Regions from separate parts of the Rahnella sp. BIGb0603 genome, predicted to be linked through region 1. Evidence: riboswitches for the same ligand, from Rfam matches in the RefSeq annotation. Region 1 holds a riboswitch; each other region holds the start of a gene.

Evidence for each region. Region 1 has a riboswitch for thiamine pyrophosphate ahead of thiB (thiamine ABC transporter substrate binding subunit). Riboswitches for the same ligand answer to the same signal wherever they lie in the genome.
Region 2: it holds a riboswitch for thiamine pyrophosphate, as region 1 does, so the genes downstream of both, thiM (hydroxyethylthiazole kinase) here and thiB (thiamine ABC transporter substrate binding subunit) in region 1, are expected to answer to the same signal.
Region 3: it holds a riboswitch for thiamine pyrophosphate, as region 1 does, so the genes downstream of both, thiC (phosphomethylpyrimidine synthase ThiC) here and thiB (thiamine ABC transporter substrate binding subunit) in region 1, are expected to answer to the same signal.

Annotation. Positions count from the first base shown of each region.
Region 1 is NZ_JANUEX010000004.1:323,781-331,534, forward strand. It holds gene leuD (3-isopropylmalate dehydratase small subunit) at 1-414, shown strand, start outside; gene M2403_RS12870 (MFS transporter) at 475-1,638, opposite strand; gene sgrT (glucose uptake inhibitor SgrT) at 1,899-2,084, opposite strand; gene sgrR (HTH-type transcriptional regulator SgrR) at 2,186-3,847, shown strand; TPP riboswitch at 3,888-4,142, shown strand; gene thiB (thiamine ABC transporter substrate binding subunit) at 4,186-5,169, shown strand; gene thiP (thiamine/thiamine pyrophosphate ABC transporter permease ThiP) at 5,145-6,755, shown strand; gene thiQ (thiamine ABC transporter ATP-binding protein ThiQ) at 6,739-7,452, shown strand; gene M2403_RS12900 (nucleoside permease) at 7,442-7,754, opposite strand, start outside.
Region 2 is NZ_JANUEX010000003.1:190,493-198,246, forward strand. It holds gene M2403_RS09225 (GNAT family N-acetyltransferase) at 1-434, opposite strand, end outside; gene M2403_RS09230 (transcriptional regulator) at 620-1,327, shown strand; gene M2403_RS09235 (PhzF family phenazine biosynthesis protein) at 1,354-2,145, shown strand; gene M2403_RS09240 (RidA family protein) at 2,336-2,683, shown strand; TPP riboswitch at 2,737-2,838, shown strand; gene thiM (hydroxyethylthiazole kinase) at 2,873-3,682, shown strand; gene thiD (bifunctional hydroxymethylpyrimidine kinase/phosphomethylpyrimidine kinase) at 3,679-4,479, shown strand; gene M2403_RS09255 (hypothetical protein) at 4,486-5,334, opposite strand; gene M2403_RS09260 (hypothetical protein) at 5,439-5,672, shown strand; gene M2403_RS09265 (GntR family transcriptional regulator) at 5,735-6,421, opposite strand; gene M2403_RS09270 (AraC family transcriptional regulator) at 6,512-7,339, opposite strand; gene M2403_RS09275 (MFS transporter) at 7,611-7,754, shown strand, end outside.
Region 3 is NZ_JANUEX010000014.1:2,590-10,343, reverse strand. It holds gene thiC (phosphomethylpyrimidine synthase ThiC) at 1-1,427, opposite strand, end outside; TPP riboswitch at 1,573-1,699, opposite strand; gene rsd (sigma D regulator) at 1,780-2,289, opposite strand; gene nudC (NAD(+) diphosphatase) at 2,388-3,173, shown strand; gene hemE (uroporphyrinogen decarboxylase) at 3,245-4,309, shown strand; gene nfi (deoxyribonuclease V) at 4,319-4,999, shown strand; gene M2403_RS24425 (YjaG family protein) at 5,070-5,660, shown strand; gene hupA (nucleoid-associated protein HU-alpha) at 5,851-6,123, shown strand; gene M2403_RS24415 (DUF1481 domain-containing protein) at 6,187-6,828, shown strand; gene purD (phosphoribosylamine--glycine ligase) at 6,915-7,754, opposite strand, start outside.

The DNA of each region.
Region 1 (7,754 bases):
AAACCGCGCTACAAAGGCGCGAGCATTTTGCTGGCGCGCGAAAACTTTGGTTGCGGCTCATCCCGTGAGCATGCGCCATGGGCACTGACTGATTACGGTTTCCATGCGGTGATCGCCCCGAGTTTTGCTGATATCTTCTACGGCAACTCGTTCAACAACCAGTTGCTGCCCATCACGCTGAGCGAAACGGAAGTCGACGAGCTTTTCCAACTGGTGAAAGACAACGAAGGCATTCAGTTCGAAGTGGATCTGGAAGCGCAAACCGTGAAAGCCGGTAACAAAAGCTATCCGTTTGTCATCGACAGCTTCCGCCGTCACTGCATGATTAACGGTCTGGACAGCATCGGCCTGACCTTGCAGCACGAAGAGAACATCTCCGGCTACGAGAAAAATCAGCCTGCATTTATGCACTGATTACCGTACGTCAGACATATAAAAACCCGCGAACTTCGCGGGTTTCTTCTTTTAGTGCGGTCAGACGTCTTTGACTTTAAACATCAGGCCAAGCGCCAGAACCGCCAGAACGGTCGCAGCCCAATACACCGGATAATGGCCAAAGTTCTCCACGATCACGCCCTGCAGCAAACCTGCGCAAATCACGCCGGTCGAGATGCTATTGGTGAATAACGTGGTCGCCGAACCGGCGCGTCCCGGCATCAGATCCTGAAAATACAGCATGCCAATACCGGCCACGATGCCAATGAAAATCGCGTTAAACAGTTGCAGGATCATCAGTGCGGCTTTGAACGGGAATGCCACCAGACCGGCATAGAAAATAACCCCGCTTGCCACCGCGTACAACATCAGTTTTCGCTTACCAAAATGCTTAACCAGATAGCCTGCTACCAGCATAGCCGGAATTTCCAGCCCTGCCGCCGTTCCCATCAATAAGCCCGCCAGCCCTTCCGGCAAACCTAACTCGCTGGTGATATATAGCGGCATATCAATGATGTACATGATATTGCACGTCCACATCAACAATGACGCGAAAAACAGCAGACGTACATCTTTGTTCCGCCACGCGCTGACCGGCACGACTTTTTCATCCACCGGTTGTTCAAGGCGTGGCACGGACGGCAGAAAAAACGCAATCATCAGTATGCTGCCGACAAACACCGCGGCCGCACTCAGATACATCGGCGTGAAACCGTAATTCAGCGCCAGCATGAACGACAACGGCGGGCCCAGTACCCACGCCAGTGAGAGCATCGCACGCATCATAGAGCTGAACATGACGACTTCGCTGGATGAACGGTCGGCGTGTTCACGCGCCAGCGCAAACAGCTGCGGCATCGCCGCATTCCCGATGGCCGCCAGCAAAACACCAACGGTGATCAGCACCAGATAATCACGGCTGAAAGCAAATACCAGGCTGTTGCCGATGGCCATCAGGCAGCAAAACATCAGCAATTTGCGGCGGTCGCCTTTATTATCCGAGCGGTTAGCCAGCAGAAAGCTGATCGCAATCCCGGCAATCGCGTTGACGGTATAAAAGAAACCGACCCACATTGGCCGGACTTTCACTTCATTGGTCAGAAACAGGCTAAGCGTCGGCGCCTGCAACGCGCCCGCGACACCACACAGCAAGGACACCACCAGAAAGGTGACATAAATTGCATTAATACGAGGTTTAGACATAACGCCATCCCTGAGAAATGAAAGTCTTACAACGAAACATACAGTGTATACCCAAAACAATTCGAGTTGCAGGAAGGCGGCAATCGCGCGAATCCCGATGAGCTGAAATGAGTCAGTGATTCGGGTGAGCAAGAGCGGCCAACGCATTTGCAGCTCGAAGGGTGAAGGGGACAATCAATAGAAAAAAACCAGTGAGTTACCCCACTGGCTGGTGACATTACACCATTACTCAGAAAATCGAATCCGGCCGCGCCTGCGGGTTATAAATGACGGCGGTATTGCTCATCGTCCTGCGAGGCGATGTCCCACTGCGTCAGGCGGGAGAGAATGTCTAAACGGTATTCCACCGGAACCCATGACAGCCAGTCAGCATGATTTCTGCCCGCATTTCTGCTGACGGCAGCGAAGTAACGCTGATAGAAACGGACGGTTAGCGTGTTTTTCATGATGACCTCCTGACCTTGATGACTGGCTTTCGTTGGAGATCAGTATCGGGGTAATATGAGGAAAGATAAATTGATGAGATTTCCTCCGGAGTTCCTCTTTTATGACCTCGTCCCGTTTGCAACAGCAGTTCATCAGATTGTGGCAAAGCTGCCACGGCGAAGAAACCGAAACCACTTTGCTGGCGTTATCGGAAATCCTGAACTGCTCGCGGCGGCATATGCGATCATTGCTCAGCACCATGCAGGAACAGGGCTGGCTCAACTGGGATGCAGAAGCCGGGCGCGGTAAGCGGTCAAAGCTGACCTTTTTGTACACCGGTCTGGCGCTTCAGCAGCAACGCGCCGAAGAACTGCTTGAACAGGATCGTATTGATCAGCTGGTACAACTGGTTGGCGATAAAAACATGGTGCGCCAGATGCTGTTATCCCAGCTTGGACGCAGCTTCCGTCAGGGCAAACATATTCTTCGCGTGCTGTACTATCGCCCGCTGTTTAATCTGCTGCCCGGCACCATGTTGCGCCGCTCAGAAACACACATCGCGCGACAGATTTTCAGCGGGCTGACGCGCATAAATGAGGAAAACGGGGAAGTAGAAGGCGATCTGGCCCATCACTGGCAGGAAATCTCTGCGCTGCACTGGCGGTTCTATCTGCGTCCGGCTATTCATTTTCATCATGGTCGTGAGCTGGAAATGGCCGATATTATTACCACCTTCGCTCGTCTCAAATCACACCGCTTATTCGGCAATATCGTCTCGGTGATCTCATTAACGCCAAACGTCATCGACATTCATCTGAACGCGCCCGACCACTGGCTGCCGTGGCTGTTCGGGAATATCCACGCGACAATCCTGCCACAGGAGTGGGAGTCGTTGCCCGATTTTGCCCGCCATCCGGTGGGAACCGGCCCGTATGCCGTGGTACGAAATCAGAAAACGCAGCTGCGGATCCGCGCGTTTGACGAATATTTTGGATTCCGGGCGCTGATCGATGAGGTCAATATCTGGGTTCTACCTGAACTCAGTGAGGAACTGGTGCATTCCGGCGTCCAGCTTCAGGCCGATGAATCCGGCAAAAGCGAGCTTGAAAGCCGCCTTGAGGAAGGTTGTTATTTCCTGCTTTTCGACCAGCGTTCGCCGGTCGGCCAAAACGCACAAACGCGCCAGTGGCTGTGCGATTTGTTCAATCCGATTGCGCTGCTCAACGCTGCCGAGCCGGTTTATCAGCGTTACTGGTCGCCGGCGTACGGTCTGTTGCCGCGCTGGCATCATAAAGCGCTGCTTCCCCGCCCGCCAAAACCTGACGGTCTGACGCAGGTCACGCTGACGTTTTATAACGAGCACTCAGAACATCACGCTATCTGCAACGCACTGCGTCCGCTGCTGGCGGCAGAAGGCATTGAGCTGGTGATCCAGATTGTCGATTATGCGGTGTGGTACCGCGGCGGCGTGAAAACCGATCTATGGCTGGGTAGCGCCAACTTCACGTTGCCGCTGGAGTTTTCGCTGTTTGCCTCATTCTACGAACTGCCGCTGCTGGCGTATTGTTTCCCGCAAACGATGAATGAGGACGCCGCGTTATGGCACGCCGGAAAGCTTTCAATTGCCGACTGGAGCCAGAAGCAGATCGCCAGCCATCACATTCATCCGCTGTTTCATCACTGGCTGGTTTTACAAGGCCAGCGCAGCATGCGCGGCGTGCGGATGAACACCCTCGGCTGGTTCGACTTCAAATCTGCCTGGTTCGCGCCACCCGACAGCTAATCGGACTATCGCATTGCGCCGTTAATCTCTAGAATGACATCCGTTCTCAACGGGGTGCCCGAGTGACTTCTTTTGTATTGAAGAATGACCTCGATTTTTAAACGCCGCGAGCGCGTGTTCAGCGGGTGAAGTACAGCGCACAGAAAGCGGAGCGTACACAAAGTACGTGAGCTTTTCGAGCACTGCACGACGCCCGATCAACACACGCGCAGCACGTTTAAATATGGCTGAGACCTGATACCCGTCGAACCTGATCCGGTTAACCCCGGCGGAGGGATTTGAGACTGTGCGATGCTCACTCAAAATCCTTTGCCCCTTTTCTTTTTTGGAGCGCAAAGTTGAAAAAGATATTGTCCTGTCTGCTGTTACTTTCTGCACCTGCCTTTGCTGCAAAACCCGTTCTTACGGTATATACCTACGATTCCTTCTCTGCCGACTGGGGCCCCGGCCCGGCGATCAAAAAAGCCTTTGAGGCACAGTGCGGCTGCGAACTGAAATATGTCGCGCTGGAAGATGGCGTATCTCTGCTGAACCGTCTGCGGATGGAAGGCAAAAACACTAAAGCGGACGTAGTGCTCGGTCTGGATAACAACCTGTTGCAGGCCGCTGAGCAAACCGGCCTGTTTGCCAAAGCACCGAAAACTGATGCTCAACTGACGGTGCCGGGTGGCTGGAATAACACGACGTTTGTGCCTTACGACTACGGCTATTTCGCGTTCGTGTATGACAAAAACAAACTGAAAAACCCGCCAAAAAGCCTCGATGAGCTGATCAACAGCGACCAGAAATGGAAAGTGATTTACGAAGATCCGCGCACCAGCACGCCGGGTCTTGGCCTGATGCTGTGGATGCAAAAAGTCTATGGCGACAAAGCGCCTGAAGCGTGGCAAAAACTGGCGGCGAAAACCGTGACCGTCACCAAAGGCTGGAGCGAGGCTTACGGCCTGTTCCTCAAAGGCGAAAGCGATCTGGTGCTGAGCTACACCACTTCTCCGGCCTATCATATTGTTGAAGAGAAGAAAGATAATTATGCCGCCGCTGACTTCGCTGAAGGTCATTACATGCAGGTAGAAGTCGCGGGTCAGCTGGCCAACAGCAAACAGCCGAAACTGGCTGAACAGTTCATGAAATTCGTCACTACTGAAGATTTCCAGAAAGTCATTCCGACCGGCAACTGGATGTATCCGGTGATCAGCACGCCACTGCCTGATGCCTTCAAACAGCTGACCGTACCGGCAAAATCCCTGCAATACAGCGCACAGGATGTAGCTTCTCACCGCGGCGAATGGATTCAGGCATGGCAGAACGCCGTCAGCCGTTGATCCCCCGCTGGCTGTGGCCGGGCGCGGTGGCGTCACTGGCGATGCTGCTGGTCGCCGCGCTGGCATTAGGCTCGTTGTGGCGTCATGCGCCACAAATAAGCGGCGTGTCTGCGTGGCAGGATCAGTATCTCTGGCACGTCATCCGTTTCACCTTCTGGCAGGCGCTGCTTTCGGCGCTCTGCTCGGTGCTGCCCGCTATTTTGCTGGCGCGCACCCTCTTCCGCCGCCGTTTCCCAGGTCGTCAGCTGTTATTACGATTGTGCGCGATGACGCTGGTATTGCCGGTTTTAGTCGCGGTGTTCGGCATTCTCAGCGTATACGGAAGACAGGGCTGGCTGGCGCAGATTTGCAACTGGCTGGGCGTGGATTACCGTTTTTCGCCGTACGGTTTACAGGGCATTTTGCTGGCGCACGTATTTTTTAATCTGCCGCTGGCAACCCGTCTTTTATTACAGGCGCTGGAAAATATCGCCGTCGAACAGCGGCAGCTGGCTGCGCAGCTCGGGATGAATGCCTGGCAGCAATTCCGCTTTGTGGAATGGCCTGCGATCCGACGTCAGATTTTCCCCGCCGCTGCCCTGATATTCATGCTGTGTTTCGCGAGTTTCGCCACCGTGCTTTCACTGGGCGGCGGTCCGCAGGCGACCACCATTGAACTCGCCATTTATCAGGCACTGAGTTACGACTACGATTTAAGTCGCGCGGCCACGCTGGCGCTCATCCAGCTGTTTTGTTGTCTGACGCTGGTTCTGCTCAGCCAGAAACTCAGCCAGGCGCTGCCGGTCGGTCAGACCCATGCTCAGCGCTGGCGCAATCCGGACGATTCCCCGCTGCGCCGCATTACCGACGGCCTGCTGATTGGTCTGGCTTTACTGCTGATCCTGCCGCCGCTGCTGGCCGTGGTTTTCGATGGTATAAATCGCGCCGCCGTCAGCGTGCTGCAACAGCCCGCGCTGTGGCAGGCTTTATGGACGTCAGTCCGTATCGCGCTGGGCAGCGGATTATTGTGTGTGCTGCTGACGATGATGTTGCTGTGGAGCAGCCGCGAGCTGCGTTTACGCCAGAAAAACGGCTGGGCGCAGGCGATGGATCTCAGCGGAATGCTGATCCTCGCGATGCCGGGCATCGTGCTGGCGACCGGTTTTTTCCTGCTGCTCGGTGATACCACCGGATTGCCGCAATCCCCGTGGCCTTTGGTTATCATGACCAATGCGCTGATGGCGGTACCTTACGCATTAAAAGTACTGGATAACCCGATGCGTGATGTGGCGGAGCGCTATAACCCGCTGTGTATTTCGCTCGATATGCGCGGCTGGCAGCGTCTGCGTTGGGTGGAAATGAGCGCGCTGAAACGCCCGATCGCACAGGCACTGGCATTTGCCTGTGTGCTGTCGCTGGGGGATTTCGGCGTGATTGCCTTATTCGGCAACGAGAATTTCCGCACCCTGCCGTTTTATCTGTATCAGCAGATGGGTTCCTATCGCAGCCAGGACGGTGCGGTCACGGCGCTTTTACTCCTGCTGCTATGCTTCCTGTTATTTACCCTGATTGAGAAATTGCCGGGCCGCCATGCTGACGCTGAATAAACTGACCTACCTGTACGAACATTTACCGATGCGCTTTGATCTGCACATCGCGGCCGGTGAACGTGTGGCGATCCTTGGCCCGAGCGGTGCGGGGAAAAGTACCCTGCTCAGCCTGGTGGCGGGTTTTCTGACGCCGGTCAGCGGACAGATTTTGCTGAACTGTGCCGATCACAGCGCAACGCCCCCGGCCAAACGTCCGGTTTCAATGCTGTTTCAGGAAAACAATCTGTTCTCGCATCTGACCGTACGCCAGAACATGGGACTGGGGCTGCACCCGGGGCTGAAACTCAGCGCGCAGCAAAAGCAGGCATTAGAGGAAATCGCCCGGCAGGTCGGGCTGGAAGATTGTCTGGAACGCCTGCCGTCGCAGCTTTCCGGCGGGCAGCGTCAGCGCGTGGCCCTGGCGCGTTGTCTGCTACGCAGTCAGCCGGTTTTGCTGCTCGACGAGCCGTTTTCGGCACTCGACCCTGCGCTGCGCAGCGAAATGCTGAGTTTGCTGGATAAAGTGTGTGAGCAGCGTAATCTCACACTGCTGATGGTGTCGCACAATCTGGACGATGCGGCGCGGATTGCGCCGCGCACCTTGCTGATTGTGGATGGCAGGATTTTCTACGATGGCCCGACGCAGGCGCTGGCTGACGGTACCGCGCCGGAAGCTAAAGTGCTGGGCATCCGGCGGCCGGATATTAGTGGCTGAGAACCGGTTTGGTGAATTCTCTCGGGTTATGTTTGTACTTAAACGTGAAGGCAAAAACGATCACCAGAACCACGGTATAAGCGGCAAAGGAAAGCCAGATACTTTGCCAGTCTTTCACGCCATCTACCGTAAAGTGATCGACTACATGCCCGCTGGCTATGGCACCGACATACGCCCCGACGCCGTTCACCATCGTCATAAATAAGCCCTGAGCACTGGCGCGGATATTATGCGCCACTTCTTTTTCAACGAAAATCGCCCCTGAAATGTTGAAGAAATCGAACGCGCACCCGTACACCAGC
Region 2 (7,754 bases), on a different contig from region 1:
TATTTGCAAGGTGAATGAAATAGATAATACTCACCTTTCGGACTTTCGCCGGTAGAGATAATGATCCAGCCTTTTGACAGATAAAAACCAACTGAATTTTTACTCTTTACCAGACATTTCAGAGAGCCTCTGCGGGTAAAGGTGGTCTCGGCGGCGTGCAACAAAGCCGAGCCTGCACCGGTCCCCTGAAACTGCGGATCGATAAACAGGTTATGCAGGAAATTCTCCTGTGTAAAAACAGAGGCAAATCCCAGCAGATGCCCGTCCCGTTCAGCGACCAGAATCTTTTCGCCGATGACCGCACGGTCAAAATCTTCCAGCTGAAAATCGTCTTCCAGCCATGTCCAGGTCTGTTTGCGTGAAGCCAAGTACAGCGTGCGCAAAAAGGGGCGATCGGCTTCTTCATAAGGCCGGATGTTAAGTGGGGATGTCAAAGAGTGAATTCCTTTGAAAATATGAGGGCAGAGAACGTTCACTTCACTGAGTCATACTGCCAGCGACTTTGCGGGAGTTCAATTTGGTTTGTGGTACACGTGTGATTTAATCAACAAAAAATTGATATTTCAACATTCGGTTGATATTGTGTTTGCATCTAATGCAATGGCGGACTACAACACCCATGCCCAAAATTCCACCAGACGCCACAGCCGAAAGAGCACTCGTTCTGAAAACGCTCTTCGCCTCCGTGGAGGCTCTCGCGGCGGCCATCGGCAACAATACTGAAATCGTAGTTCATGACCTGACAAATCCGTCGTCTTCCGTGCTGAAAATTGCCAATGGTCACGTTTCTGGCCGGGCGGTAGGGGATTCCATGTTCAGCGGCCCGGACGGTGATTTAGGATTCGCCGGTCTTCTCAACGCCCGGAATGCGGCTTCTCCATCCTCAGAACCGCTGGTTATTGCGGATTACACAACAGTGACCGCGAAAGGAACAAAACTGAAAAGCGCCACGACGGTTTATCGCGACGCGGAGGGCGTCGCATTTGCCAGCCTGTGTATCAACGTTGATCTCAGTGAAGTTGAAATTGCGCATGCGGCGCTCGGGCGCCTGCTCAGACAGTATTCTTCAGAAAATACGCCGCAAAATTCCCAAACCGATCTCGAGTCCATGATGGAAGAAATCATTGATTCTTCCCTGTCTCAGTCGGGGCGAGCGGGTAAACCGATGAATAAAAAAGAGAAACTCGAAGCCGTCAGAGTTATGCAGGATCGCGGGATGTTTATCGTCAAAGGCGGCGTTGAAAAGGCGGCCAGCAAATTGGGCGTTACCCGCTACACCATCTACAACTATCTGGATGAAATTAAGAAATCCGGTGGCGATGAATAGTGGTCACTTACAGTGAGGAGTCTGAAATGGAAATATCAATTTATCAGGTCGATGCGTTTGCATCGCAAAGTTTTAGTGGAAATCCGGCGGCCGTTTGCCCGTTGCCTCACTGGCTGGATGACAGCGTTTTAAGCAATATTGCCCGTGAAAATAATCTTTCCGAAACGGCTTTCTTCGTCAAAAACGGCGACCATTATGAGCTGCGCTGGTTCACGCCGGGCACCGAAGTGGATTTATGCGGTCATGCCACGCTGGCGACGGCGTGGGTGATAAGCCAGGCGCTGGGCGATAAATCCGCATCGTTGCGGTTTTCTACCCGCAGCGGAGATTTATGGGTGACCTGCCAGGATGAGGTTTTCCACATGGATTTCCCGGTGAAATCTCCGGTGTCTTTCACGCTGCCAGACGGACTCACTCAGGCACTTGGGCTGACAGCACCGATCACCGCGGTGCTTAAAACCGATGATATTATCATTGTGATTGAAGATGCTGCCGCACTGGAAGCCCTCGCGCCGGATTTCGCAGCGCTCAATGCTTTTGATACCCGTGGCGTGGTGGTCACCGCTGCGGGCAGTAATTTTGATTTTGTCTCCCGCTGGTTCGGGCCTCGCGTGGCGGTGAATGAAGATCCGGTTACCGGTTCAGCCCACACCTCGCTGGCACCGTATTGGTCGAAACGTCTGAATAAAACGCAGATGAACGCCCGGCAGGGCGGTGCGCGTAAAGGCGAACTGCAATGTGAAATGAGCGGAAATGATCGGGTGATTATCAGCGGCAAAGCGGCGCTGTATATGCGAGGTACTATTTATCTTAATTAAAATCTATCGCTTAAGTCCTCTCAATTAATTTTTTTCCAATAGCTAAGTTGTTTATATGACAGAGAAAAACAAACCGGTGGATCCCCGTGATTCACGGATAGTTTATATCACGCTGGCGGCTGTCTTAATTTTCTACGGCATGTTGCTGATATCAAACTTCTGATTTTACGTCTGAATCGAGGAATTCATTATGCTCACAGGGACCTTACCTTTTCCCAAAGTCCGTAAAAGCGGCAATCTTTATTTTGTTTCCGGCGAAGTACCGATTACCGCGGAAGGCACAACGCCCGCCGGAATTGAAGCGCAGACCCATTTGGTATTTTCGAAAATAGCCGGATCGCTTAAAGAATATAACCTGACACTCGATGATGCTGTTTCCGTGAATATTTACCTGACCGATAAGAAAGATTTCAAAGCCTTTAACGAGGCGTATGTAAAACATTTCAACGCGCCATATCCTGCCCGGACAACAGTTTGCGTGGAACTTCTGGTCGATGTTTTACTGGAAATTAACCTTATTGCGTCGGCGGCGAAATAACACGCTGTACGAAAAATCCTGATTGACCTTCTCAGGCTCGCCACCAATAATGCTTCCTTGACTCGGGGTGCCGCTCTTGCAAAAGAACGGCTGAGATTTTACCCGTATTACCTGATCTGGATTATGCCAGCGTAGGGAAGTCAGGTATCTCTCCCGATACCGCCTTCTTTAGCGCCGGTGGGGAGAACTATGAATACCCGACCTTCCGTGTTTCCCGGCGCAACAGCCGCCGCTTCTTTACGACAACTTCGTGCCTCCGCGCCGCTGGTTCACTGCCTGACCAACGATGTGGTGCAATCCTTTACGGCCAATGTTCTACTGGCGCTCGGTGCCTCACCGGCAATGGTGACTGACCCGGCTGAAGCCGCGCAGTTCAGCGCGGTGGCCGATGCCTTACTGGTGAATGTCGGCACGCTGACCCGTCCTCATGCTGAGGCGATGCTGGCAGCGATTCACGCAGCAAATCAGGCCGGAAAACCCTGGGTGCTGGATCCGGTTGCCGTCGGCGGCCTGAGCTGGCGCAAGGAGTTTTGCCTTGAACTCATCAAACTTACACCCGCCGCCATCCGCGGAAACGCCTCTGAAATCCGTGCGCTTAGCGGCCTGAGTGCGTCCGGGCGTGGCGTAGACAGCGGCGATGATTCGCTGTCTGCCTTACCGGCTGCACAGCAACTGGCGCTGGAAACCGGCGCGGTGGTGGCTGTCACCGGTGAAACTGATTACGTCACCGACGGCGAACGCAGCTGGTCTGTTCCCGGCGGACATCTGATGATGACCCGCATCGTCGGCACCGGTTGTTCGTTATCAGCGGTTGTTGCGGCGTTTGCCGCATTGCCCGGCAAACGTCTGGATAACGTTGCCGCGGCATGTCGCGTCATGTCTTGTGCCGGTGAGCGTGCCTGCGCAGTGGTGAAAGGGCCGGGCAGCTTCACACCAGAGTTTCTCGATAACCTGTATTTGATGCGCGAAGAGTGGCTGAACGGGGAAAAAATCGGATGAAAAGAATCAATGCCCTGACCATAGCAGGTACTGACCCGAGCGGCGGCGCGGGGATCCAGGCAGATCTCAAAACCTTCTCGGCGCTTGGCGCGTATGGCACGAGCGTTATCACGGCGCTGGTGGCGCAAAATACCCGTGGCGTGCAGTCTGTTTACAACATTGAGCCGGATTTCGTGGCCGCGCAGCTCGATTCCGTACTCAGCGACGTGCGAATCGACAGCACTAAAATCGGCATGCTGGCGAACAGCCAGATTGTTGAAGCGGTCGCTGAAAGGCTTAAGTATTATCAGCCGCCTTTTGTGGTGCTTGATACCGTCATGCTGGCGAAAAGTGGCGATCCGCTGCTGTTGCCGGAGGCCGTTGACGCCGTGCGCCGTTTGCTGATTCCGCAGGTTTCAATTATTACCCCCAATCTGCCGGAAGCCGCTGCGTTACTGGAATGCCCGGTGGCGCTGACTGAAGCAGAAATGCGTGAACAGGGCGAAGCGTTACTGGCGATGGGATGTGAAGCGGTGCTGATGAAAGGCGGTCATCTGCGTGATGAAGAAAGCCCGGACTGGTTGTTTATGACCGGTTCACGCGAGCGGTTTACCGCACCGCGCGTGAATACCCGGCACACGCACGGAACGGGGTGTACATTATCGGCCGCGCTGGCGGCACTGCGACCGCGGCATAACAACTGGGCCGATACCATACGCGAAGCAAAAGATTATCTCCAGCAGGCACTGATGCAGGCCGACTCACTGGAAGTCGGCCACGGCATCGGGCCTGTGCATCATTTCCACCGCTGGTGGTAAAACCGCTCAGGCGCGGCGCTGGGTTTCGCTCAGCGCCTCTTCTGCCTGGTGATACATCGTCAGCGCCTGTTGCAGATGCACGGCGTCAAACGGGTTTAGCGGGTAGAATTTCGCTTCTTTGCGCGGTCGCAGCATTACACGGATCTTCGTGGCCGAAACACGCTCAAACCGGTAGCTGGCAATATCCTGATTTTCCTCATCTTTCCACGACAGCAACAGCGCCGCGTGCTCACCGGTACGACGCCCGATAAACTGTTCGTGCAGCCACAATCCTTCGCATTCACCGTCTTTTTGCAGCTTCTTGCCGCTGAACCACGCGGATTCTGCCTGCATCAGCAGCGACTGTGGCGTGATTTCTTCACGCAGCTTGCGCCACAGTGGCTGGTTATTCTCCATCTGCCAGCAAGCCATGCCGAGATAATCATTCAGCTCACGCCAGTCGCTTTCCAGCTGCTCTTTCAGCTCAGGTTCCTGAATATGCATAAACTGTTGCAGACCGGTAGCCTGTTCACCCAGCTTGTTGTAAGCAATTACGGTCATGGTACGTGGCTTGCGGCGAAACGTAATCCACAACAGAAATTTGGGAATGCGGAAGGTAATGGCCTGAATGGTCAGTTTATAGCGGTTGCCGCGTGACATGACAATTCCGTTAGACGTCCCGCGTTTGTCCTGATAATTCCTCACCAGTACCACACTGTTCTGACCCATCCAGCCCGTGACGTAGTGCTCTTTTTCGCTTTCAGCCACGTCCAGATCGCGCACGACCTGGCTGATTTTCTCGACATCGAGCTGCGATAAGGACAGCGACTGATCTGCGCTGTAGTAGCTTTTTTTCAGGGGGGATGCAGAAGGCATAAAAGTATCCACGATATTGATGTGGTTTACAGCTTACACCAAGTTGTCATACAAATTTTGGGGCTACGCCGCAAAACGGGCATCTTTTTCGGATTACGTTAGCCATGATGACGAAATTTTCCGAGGCGTCTCGTATTACACCGTCTGAATACAAGGAAAAGTTTATGGGTAAGCCCGTTCAGTTAACACCACGCGAGCTAGAGCTGGTGGATATGCGCGTTGGCTATTTGAGATATTGTGGAGAGAACTACAGCAGTCTGGATGACGATAAACTTGGCGCATTTGGTCCGCCGGAAGCCTTCTACCATCCGCAGAAGGACTGGACCAAACTTCCCTGAAACGCGTTGTACCCCGCCCGCTGGCATTGCGCTAAAACGCGGGGAAAACTGTTTTTCCAGATCTATTCCGCATCAAACCAGTCGCTGTTTTGCTCAGCAATGGGCGTGATGGTGGAAATCATCTCCTGCAAATGGATGCGGATGGCTTTTTCGGCCGCGTCCGGATCGTGCGCTTTCAGTCCGTCAAAAATGGCGTAGTGCTGCGCGATGAGATTTTCCGGCGGCGACACTTTACTGAGCGTCAGAAACCGTACGCGATCCATCGTGGCTTTAATGTGCTCGACGGTTTCCCACGCCAGGCGGCAGTCAATAATCTGCGCGATGGTGCGGTGAAATTCATCGTCGAGTAACAGGAATTCCTGTGTTTGCTGGCTTTTTGCCGCCAGCGTCTGCCGTTCAAGATTGTGCTCCAGCAGCGCGAGATCTTTATCCGTCGCGACCATGGCGGCGCGGCGGACGACGGCGGTTTCAACGGCTTCACGAATAAAACGGCCGTCGGCCACCCGTTTGGAAGAAATTTTCATCACGTAAGTGCCGCGCTGTGGCAGAACCTGTACCAGCCCGGCTTCAGCCAGTTTAATAAAGGCTTCGCGAACCGGCTGGCGGGAAACATTAAAACGCGTGGAAATTTCTTTCTCCGACAGGAACGCCCCCGGTGCGATGGCACAGGTGACAATGTCCTGACGCAAGGTGCGGTAAATCTGCTGATTTACCGGCACATTACTGAGAAATTCAAAGGAGTCTGTCATGGGCTAAATTTGTCTTCAGAATCAGGAGAAGATAATACTAACATGAGTTTTCTCAGGATTTTGAGATTGTTAGCGCAAGGTTTTATCAAATTATTGGGAATTAATATGCTCGCGGCAATAGAGTTTTTTATAGGCCGCTGGCGTAATCCCCAGCAGCTTGCGAAAAACCCGACGAAAATAGGCCACGTCGTTAAACCCTGTCTGCCGGGCAACATCCGCAACATTGCCGGTATTACTTAGCAGTAGTTTTTCGGCCGCCGCAACCCGGTGTTTATGCAACGCATCCGTCAGCGTCATCTGAAATGTCAGGCGGAAAACCCGCCCGAGATAATCAGCGTTGCAGTGTAATCGGTCTGCCAGCTCAGAGGCCCCGAGCGGCAGATGATACTGGGTGGTAATCAGCTCACGTGCCTTGTACGCCAGCGCGACACCCGGACCGCCGGGTTCCAGATTTTCAGGCCAGGCGCGGGAGACTTCCTGCAACAATAAAATCAGAAACAGCTCCAGCGAATTTCCGCCGCGCTCCTGCTCATATAAAAATAATCTGAACAGGGTTAACAATGTTTCGGTGTCTCTGACCTTACAGTGTTGTGGAATATCCAGCTGTAAAGAGGGATTAATTTGCTGTGATTTAATTATTGTCGTATTTTTCACAATATCAAAGTGCAGCCAATAAAACTTTAACTCAGGATCAAACGTCGTCACGCCTTTATGTTCCCTGCCGGGAAATAACAGTAAACTTTCTCCTTCATGTAAATCAAAACGGGTATTTTCTTCCTGAAGGGAAAGTGTGCCACGCACAACGTAAATCAGCTCGTGCGAACTGAGTTGCCGGGTCGGATGTGTCCCCATTCCGCGGGAAATAAACAAACCGCCATTCTGAACTTTAACCGGATAATTAACGGAAAATGAAAGCATTTCAGGCACTCATCGGGCAGGTCATGCCTGACATTAGCACAGCGGACGCGCTCTGCCAGCAGGCAGACTGGAGGGTTTGATCTGCTTCACAGATTCTGTCTGTGAGTCGGAATTGTCCCGTTTAACTACTTTATCCTCCTCTTGTTGGTTTGAGAGCCCTGTGCCAGATTGAAGGCGTACCTTATTTATCTCCCGACTGATATTCAATTTCAGCCTTATTTAACACGTTCCTGAAGCTTATAAATAACGATATAAAAGCGAGGAAAATACAATGCCAACCGATTCTATAAATACCGGCTCATCGCCGGTACGAGGCACTGACGTCATTGTGTCTGCAAACACCAAACTTTCGGTCAGTGAGAAAATCGGCTATGGATTAGGTGATGCCGGAGGCACGATAATTACCTGTCTCATT
Region 3 (7,754 bases), on a different contig from region 1:
GTCGTCAGCGGCCCGAGCGTATAGAACGGCGCTTCGTGGCATTGCTCGAGTTCTTCCGTCATATTGCGGCGGATCATCTGCATCGGCACATGCCCCGGCCCTTCAATCATCACCTGCACGTCATATTCCCAGGCGATTTTCGTCAGCTCGCCCAGCGTGTGCAATTCTGCAAACTGCGCTTCGTCGTTGGCGTCCTGAATCGAGCCGGGACGCAGACCGTCACCGAGAGAAAGCGAGACATCGTAAGCGGCGCAGATTTCGCAAATCTCCCGGAAATTTTCATACAGGAAGCTTTCGCGATGATGTGACAGACACCATTTCGCCATGATTGAGCCACCGCGCGAAACAATACCGGTCAGACGTTTGGCGGTCATCGGCACATAACGCAGCAACACGCCAGCGTGAATGGTGAAGTAATCCACACCTTGTTCCGCCTGCTCCAGCAGGGTGTCGCGGAACATTTCCCAGTTAAGGTCTTCGGCCACACCATTCACTTTTTCCAGCGCCTGATAAATCGGCACCGTACCGATCGGCACCGGGCTGTTACGCAGGATCCATTCACGGGTTTCATGGATATAGCGGCCGGTGGAGAGATCCATCACCGTGTCCGCGCCCCAGCGCGTCGACCACACCAGTTTTTCAACTTCTTCTTCGATGGATGACGTCACCGCCGAGTTGCCGATATTGGCGTTCACCTTCACCAGAAAATTGCGGCCAATGATCATCGGCTCGGATTCCGGGTGATTGATGTTGGCGGGGATAATCGCGCGACCGGCGGCCACTTCCTGGCGAACAAAGTCGGCGGTGATATTCGCGGGCAGGTGCGCCCCGAAGCTTTCACCGGGATGTTGCTGGCGCAGGACTTCTCCGCGGATCCGCTCACGCCCCATGTTTTCGCGAATAGCGATGAATTCCATCTCAGGGGTAATCATGCCCCGTCGCGCATAATGCAGCTGTGTGACATTTTTACCGGCAATGGCTTTTCGCGGGCGCGGAAGATGTTCGAAGCGTAAATGATCCAGCCCTTCGTCGGCCAGGCGCTGCTGAGTAAAACCGGAGCTGACTTGCGGAAGTTCTTCGGTATCGGCGCGTCCGGTTATCCAGCGGGCACGCAATTTTTCAAGACCGGTATGCACGTCGATGGTCGCAGACGGGTCGCCATACGGTCCGGCGGTGTCATAAACCGGAATCGCTTCGTTTTCTTCAAACTGCGGGTTGTCTTTTCCGCCGCCGACCAGCGTCGGGCTGAGCTGGATTTCACGCATAGGGACACGAATACCGGCGTTGTCGCCCTGAAGATAGATACGTCGGGAATTGGGAAAGGCTTCGCCCTGCAAGCTGTCGATAAATGACTGTGCCTGTGCGCGTTGTTCACGGCGGTTAGCGGGCTTTTTTTCGGATGTAACGGGTTTCTGGGTACTCGACATAGCAAATTCCTTGTGTTGTTTTCACGGCAAAAAGCGTGACAGAACGTAATGGAAAATTGCTTGTCTGGAGGTTTACGGCAGGAGTAAAAATGGGCGGTTGAACGCTGGCGGCCGTTTGCAGGCTGATGCCAAATCGCGCTAAACGCATAACATTACTCTTGTTCCCTTCGCGGGTACTAACCCGATCAGGTTCCGCGGATCCCGAATTAACGGTCTCAGCCTGGCATCATCTCCGCGAGGAAATTTTGCACGAGGCACTCCGACAAGAAGCCTCAATATAGGAGGCCGTTGTAAAAACTACAACCCTGAGCAGGGTTTTTATTGTGGCAACGTGTTGTGCAGAAGTAACACGTTACGCGGGTCTGGCAAGATGCTCTTCGTTTGCAGAAGGCAATTCTTTGCGACTTTCCGGATCAAAGGCCAGAATGATCAGTTGATCCTCAAGCTGAAAACGCGCATCCAATGCTTCACCCACATCGGATAATGCATAATGAAATGCGAAAGCATTGTCATCATCAATATCATTTTCGGTGTAACTGTCATGGAAAGCCATGATAGCTTCAGTATTGAGCTCGAGTGCAGGGTATATTTTCGCAGCCTGTAATTTTATCTCTGCACCTTCCACTTCATCGATGACCCGTTGATAAAGATGGAAATGACCGGCAGAAAGGTAATCCACCAGGTTATGGCAAAAGTTGTCCAACGCTTTTTCATTCAGCGGTGTATGTTTTTCTTTATTGGGTTTCAGGCCGACCAGTGTGCAGTAAGACACCAGCAATTCTTTACGCGCGTGCAGCCATTGATCCACTAACTCATTACTGCCACCAACGCGTTGGGTCAGTCTTTCCAGACGATTTAGCATGGTTGACTCCGTGAGCGAGAAAAAAGTAACCAAAGGTTACTAATATGTAAATATCAACCCCAGATTGTCAGTCTCGTCGAGGTTATGCAACAACAATTATGGAATTACAGATCACAGAAGAACATACCGGCTGGTGGGTAATCAGCTATGAGGGCAAGCTGTGGCTGCCCGAAGGTGAACTGCCGAATGGCAGCGCTGCGCAATTTTCTCTGACGGGCAAAATCGCGCGTCAGATTGGTGAATGGCAGGGCGAACCGGTGTGGATGGTACGTCAGGCGATGCACAATCACATGGTGTCTGCACGGCAGATGCTCGATCAGGATCGCGGGCTATTCCAGCTGGTCGGACGTGGCGTGCAGCTGTCGGAATTTTACCGTTCGCACAAGTTCTGCGGCTATTGCGGCCACGAGATGCACGTCAGTAAAACCGAATGGGCCGCGCTGTGCGGGCATTGCCGCGAACGCTATTATCCGCAGATTGCGCCCTGCATTATTGTCGCCATCCGCCGCGGTGATGAGATTTTGCTGGCGCAGCATGTCCGCCATCGCAATGGCATTCATACGGTTCTGGCAGGCTTCGTGGAAGTCGGGGAAACTCTTGAAGAAACTGTGGCGCGTGAAGTCATGGAAGAGAGCAATATCCGCGTGAAGAATGTCCGTTACGTCAGTTCTCAGCCGTGGCCTTTCCCTAATTCGCTGATGATGGCGTTTATGGCCGACTACGACAGCGGTGACATTGTGCATGATCCGAAAGAGCTGCTCAACGCAGGCTGGTATCGCTTTGATCAACTGCCACAGTTGCCGCCACCGGGGACCATCGCCCGCCGGCTGATTGAAGATACGGTTGCGCTGTGCCGCGCAGAAAGAGATGAAGACGACGTGTAGCAGGAGTGTTGCATGCTAGAATGCCGCCAGATTATTTTCGGGCGGCCCGAATATTGAAGGAAAAAGACAGAATGAATGAGTTGAAAAATGACCGCTACCTGCGCGCCCTGTTACGCCAGCCTGTGGATATCACACCGGTCTGGATGATGCGTCAGGCGGGCCGTTATTTGCCAGAATACAAAGAAACCCGCGCTGTAGCCGGTGATTTTATGTCGCTTTGCAAGAATGCAGAGCTGGCCTGCGAAGTGACCCTCCAGCCACTGCGTCGCTACCCGCTGGACGCCGCGATTCTGTTCTCTGACATCCTGACCATTCCTGATGCCATGGGGCTGGGGTTGTATTTCGAAGCCGGTGAAGGCCCTCGTTTTTCTTCCCCGCTGACCTGCCGTGCCGATGTGGAAAAACTGCCCGTCCCCGATCCTGAAATGGAACTGGGATACGTCATGAATGCGGTTCGTACTATCCGTAAAAACCTCAAAGGTGAAGTGCCGCTTATCGGTTTTTCCGGCAGCCCGTGGACACTGGCGACATATATGGTGGAAGGTGGCAGCAGCAAAGCCTTCACAAAAATCAAAAAGATGATGTATGCCGATCCGCAGACTTTGCACCTTTTGCTCGATAAAGTGGCTGACAGCGTCATTCTCTACCTTAATGCTCAAATCAAAGCGGGCGCTCAGTCTGTCATGATTTTTGACACCTGGGGCGGCGTGCTGACGCCTCGAGATTACCGCGAGTTTTCCCTGAACTACATGCATAAAATTGTCGACGGCCTGATCCGTGAAAACGAAGGGCGCCGTGTGCCGGTGACGTTGTTCACCAAAGGCGGCGGACAATGGCTGGAAGCGATGGCGGCAACCGGTTGTGACGCGCTGGGCCTCGACTGGACAACAGATATTGCCGAAGCCCGTCGTCGCGTGGGCGATAAAGTGGCGATTCAGGGCAACATGGATCCTTCCATGCTCTATGCTTCTCCGGTACGTATTGAACAGGAAGTGGAAACCATTCTGGCCGGTTTTGGTAAAGGCAACGGTCATGTGTTTAACCTGGGCCACGGCATTCACCAGGATGTTCCGCCAGAAAATGCGGGTGCGTTCGTGGAAGCTGTACATAGCCTGTCCCGGCAATATCACGAGTAAATCCGGCGTATGATTGATACCCGCGCATTACGTGAAGAACAACGGATCCTTGCAGATCAAATTGAACTGCGGGATCCGACTGAATTCAGCACACCGGCGTTGATCGCGGGTGTGGATGTCGGTTTCGAACAGGGTGGTGAAGTAACGCGAGCCGCGGTTGCGGTTCTGCGTTATCCCTCGCTTGAGCTGGTGGAATACCAGATAGCCCGCATTCCAACCGTCATGCCTTATATTCCCGGCTTCCTTTCTTTCCGGGAACTACCGGCGCTGTTGCAGGCCTGGAAGCAAATCAATGCGCGGCCCGATCTGGTGCTGGTTGACGGGCAGGGTATTGCGCATCCGCGCCGTCTTGGCGTCGCCAGCCATTTTGGCCTGATGATTGACGTGCCAACAATTGGTGTAGCGAAGAGCCGCTTGTGCGGCAAATTTCTGCCTCTCGGGGAAGACCAACACAGCCAGCAGGCGCTGTATGAAGGCGATGAGCAGATTGGCTGGGTCTGGCGCAGCAAACTGCGCTGTAATCCGCTGTTTATTTCACCGGGCAATCGCATCAGCATGGAATCGTCACTGTACTGGGTTGAACGCTGCATGCGGCAATATCGTTTGCCAGAGCCAACCCGCTGGGCGGATGCTGTGGCATCAAATCGGGCAGCGTTTCAACGCTGGCAACGGTTGAGTGATGATCTTTAGGAATCAAGGAATAGGGATATTGATTTATTTCAGGTAAACTCCCGCGCAGAAAAGTTAACGAGATCAACTCATGTTACGTAATCCAATTCATTTACGTCTGGAAAAGCTGGAAAGCTGGCAACACGTGACGTTTATGGCGAGCTTGTGTGAACGCATGTACCCGAACTATCAGGCTTTTTGCCTGGAAACCGGGTTTGGCGAGGCACAGCTTTACCGCCGTATCCTGGATTTAATCTGGGAAACGCTGGTGGTAAAAGACGCCAAGGTCAATTTTGACTCACAGCTCGAAAAACTGGAGGAAGCCGTGCCTTCTTCCGATGATTACGACATTTATGGTGTTTACCCGGCCATCGATGCGTGTATCGCATTAGGCGAACTGATTCATTCACGTCTGAGCGGCGAAACGTTGTCTCATGCGGTTGCCGTGAGTGAGACATCAATTCGTACTGTTGCGATGTTGGAAATGACTCAGGCCGGTAAAGAAATGACCGATGAAGAGCTGAAAGTCATTCCTGCTGTTGAAGAAGAATGGGACATCCAATGGGAGATTTTTCGCCTGTTGGCTGACTGTGAAGAGCGTGACCTGGAATTAATAAAAGGGTTACGTTCTGACCTGCGTGAAGCCGCTGTCAGTAACATTGGCATAAATTTAGCGCAATAAGGCTAGAAAACGTGATTTAACGCCTGATTTGTCGTGCCTTAAGGCTTCACATCCGCACCCTGTCTGGTCTACATTTGGGGTGCGTAAAAAAAGTGGCTATCGGTGCGTGTATGCAGGAGGGTGCTGTCAATCGGCATATCCGTCGCACTCGATGCTTTGCAAACGATAAACACACTGTAAAGGATAACTTATGAACAAGACTCAACTGATTGATGTAATTGCTGACAAAGCTGATCTTTCCAAAGCACAAGCCAAAGTTGCTCTTGAATCTACTCTGTCTGCTATTACCGAGTCTCTGAAAGAAGGTGATGCTGTACAATTGGTTGGTTTCGGGACTTTCAAGGTAAATCATCGTAACGAGCGTACTGGTCGTAACCCACAGACTGGTAAAGAAATCAAAATCGCAGCTGCAAACGTACCTGCGTTCGTTTCTGGTAAAGCTCTGAAAGACGCTGTTAAGTAATTGCTTGCAGTGAAAAGAATAAGCGGAGGGGCCTGTAAGCCCCTTCAGTTTATCACCCCCAGGCTGGTGGCAGGTTTACTGGTTCTCGGTCTGGTGGGTTGCAGTTCTAAAAACTCCTCTGAATTATTCTTTGCCAGCGGGTATGTTGCCGATCAGGGTATCAACAGGCTCTGGCGCGAAGACAACGCACAAAACGAACCTCAAACTATTCTCAACGTATACAGCCCCTATTTTGGCGGCGATACGGTCATTACCCGGTATGAATTCCAGCAGGGGCAATTACACCTGATTAAAGAAACGCATGCGACGCAAACTGATTTAGGCGTGATGCTGCGTTTTGACGATAGCGGGCACGTCAGCTTTATGCAGCGGCAGCTTCCTGAGCGCAGGGAAAAATTATCGTCAGATGATATCGAGCGCTATAAATATGAAGCGACAAAAATCCTCGATCTGAGTAATGCGCTGCGCGTGGGCAATGTCCGGCTGGTGCAGGCTAACTGGCGACAGGGTTTGATCACCACCTGCGCGGGTGAACAGGTGACGCCGAAACTGACCGTCCGTTCCCAGGTCTGGCTGGCTAAACGGGCCAGTCGGAGCAACGACAATCTTGGCCTTGCCTGGCTGACCGCACCCGAAGGCAACGAATTGCTGCTGGTTGCAAATGAAGATTTCTGTAAGTGGGAACCTAAAGAGTCAGATCTCTGATCCCGCTTGCTAATACGTATAAAGGAAAGGCACGCCGAAGCGTGCCTTTTTTGATCGTCAGGTTCTGATCGTCAGATGAACCGCGATTACTGATTGCGTTCGCGGTCAATGGCGCGATAGCCGATATCCTTGCGGTAAAAGCTGCCTTCCCAATGAATATCTTTCGCTAAATCATAAGCGCGCTGCTGAGCGGCTTCGACGGTTTTACCCAGCGCAGTCACACAGAGTACGCGTCCGCCATTTGTCACCACGCGTTCATCTTGCAAACGAGTTCCGGCCTGGAAGACTTTGCCGTCCGGGACTTCTTCCAGCGGTAAACCGTGGATCACATCACCGGTTTTGTAATCGGCAGGATAACCGCCAGCGGCAATTACAACGCCCAGCGAAGGACGCGGATCCCACTCAGAGGTTTTCTCGCCCAGACGACCTTCCGCACCGGCCAGACAAAGATCGACCAGATCCGAGCGCAGACGCAACATGATTGGCTGAGTTTCCGGATCCCCGAAGCGGCAGTTAAATTCGATCACTTTCGGCTGGCCGTCTGCGGAAATCATCAAACCTGCATACAGGAAGCCGGTGTAAGTATTATTCTCAGCCGCCATGCCGTGCACGGTTGGCCAGATAACCTGATCCATAACGCGCTGATGAATTTCATCCGTCACAACCGGTGCCGGGGAATAAGCGCCCATACCGCCGGTGTTCGGGCCGCTGTCGCCATCGCCAACACGTTTGTGATCCTGACTGGTTGCCATAGGCAGAACGTTCGTGCCGTCAACCATCACGATGAAGCTCGCCTCTTCGCCATTCAGGAATTCTTCGATAACGATGCGGTGGCCAGCATCGCCAAACGCATTTCCTGCCAGCATATCGTGGACTGCATCTTCTGCTTCTTTCAATGTCATCGCTACGATGACACCTTTGCCTGC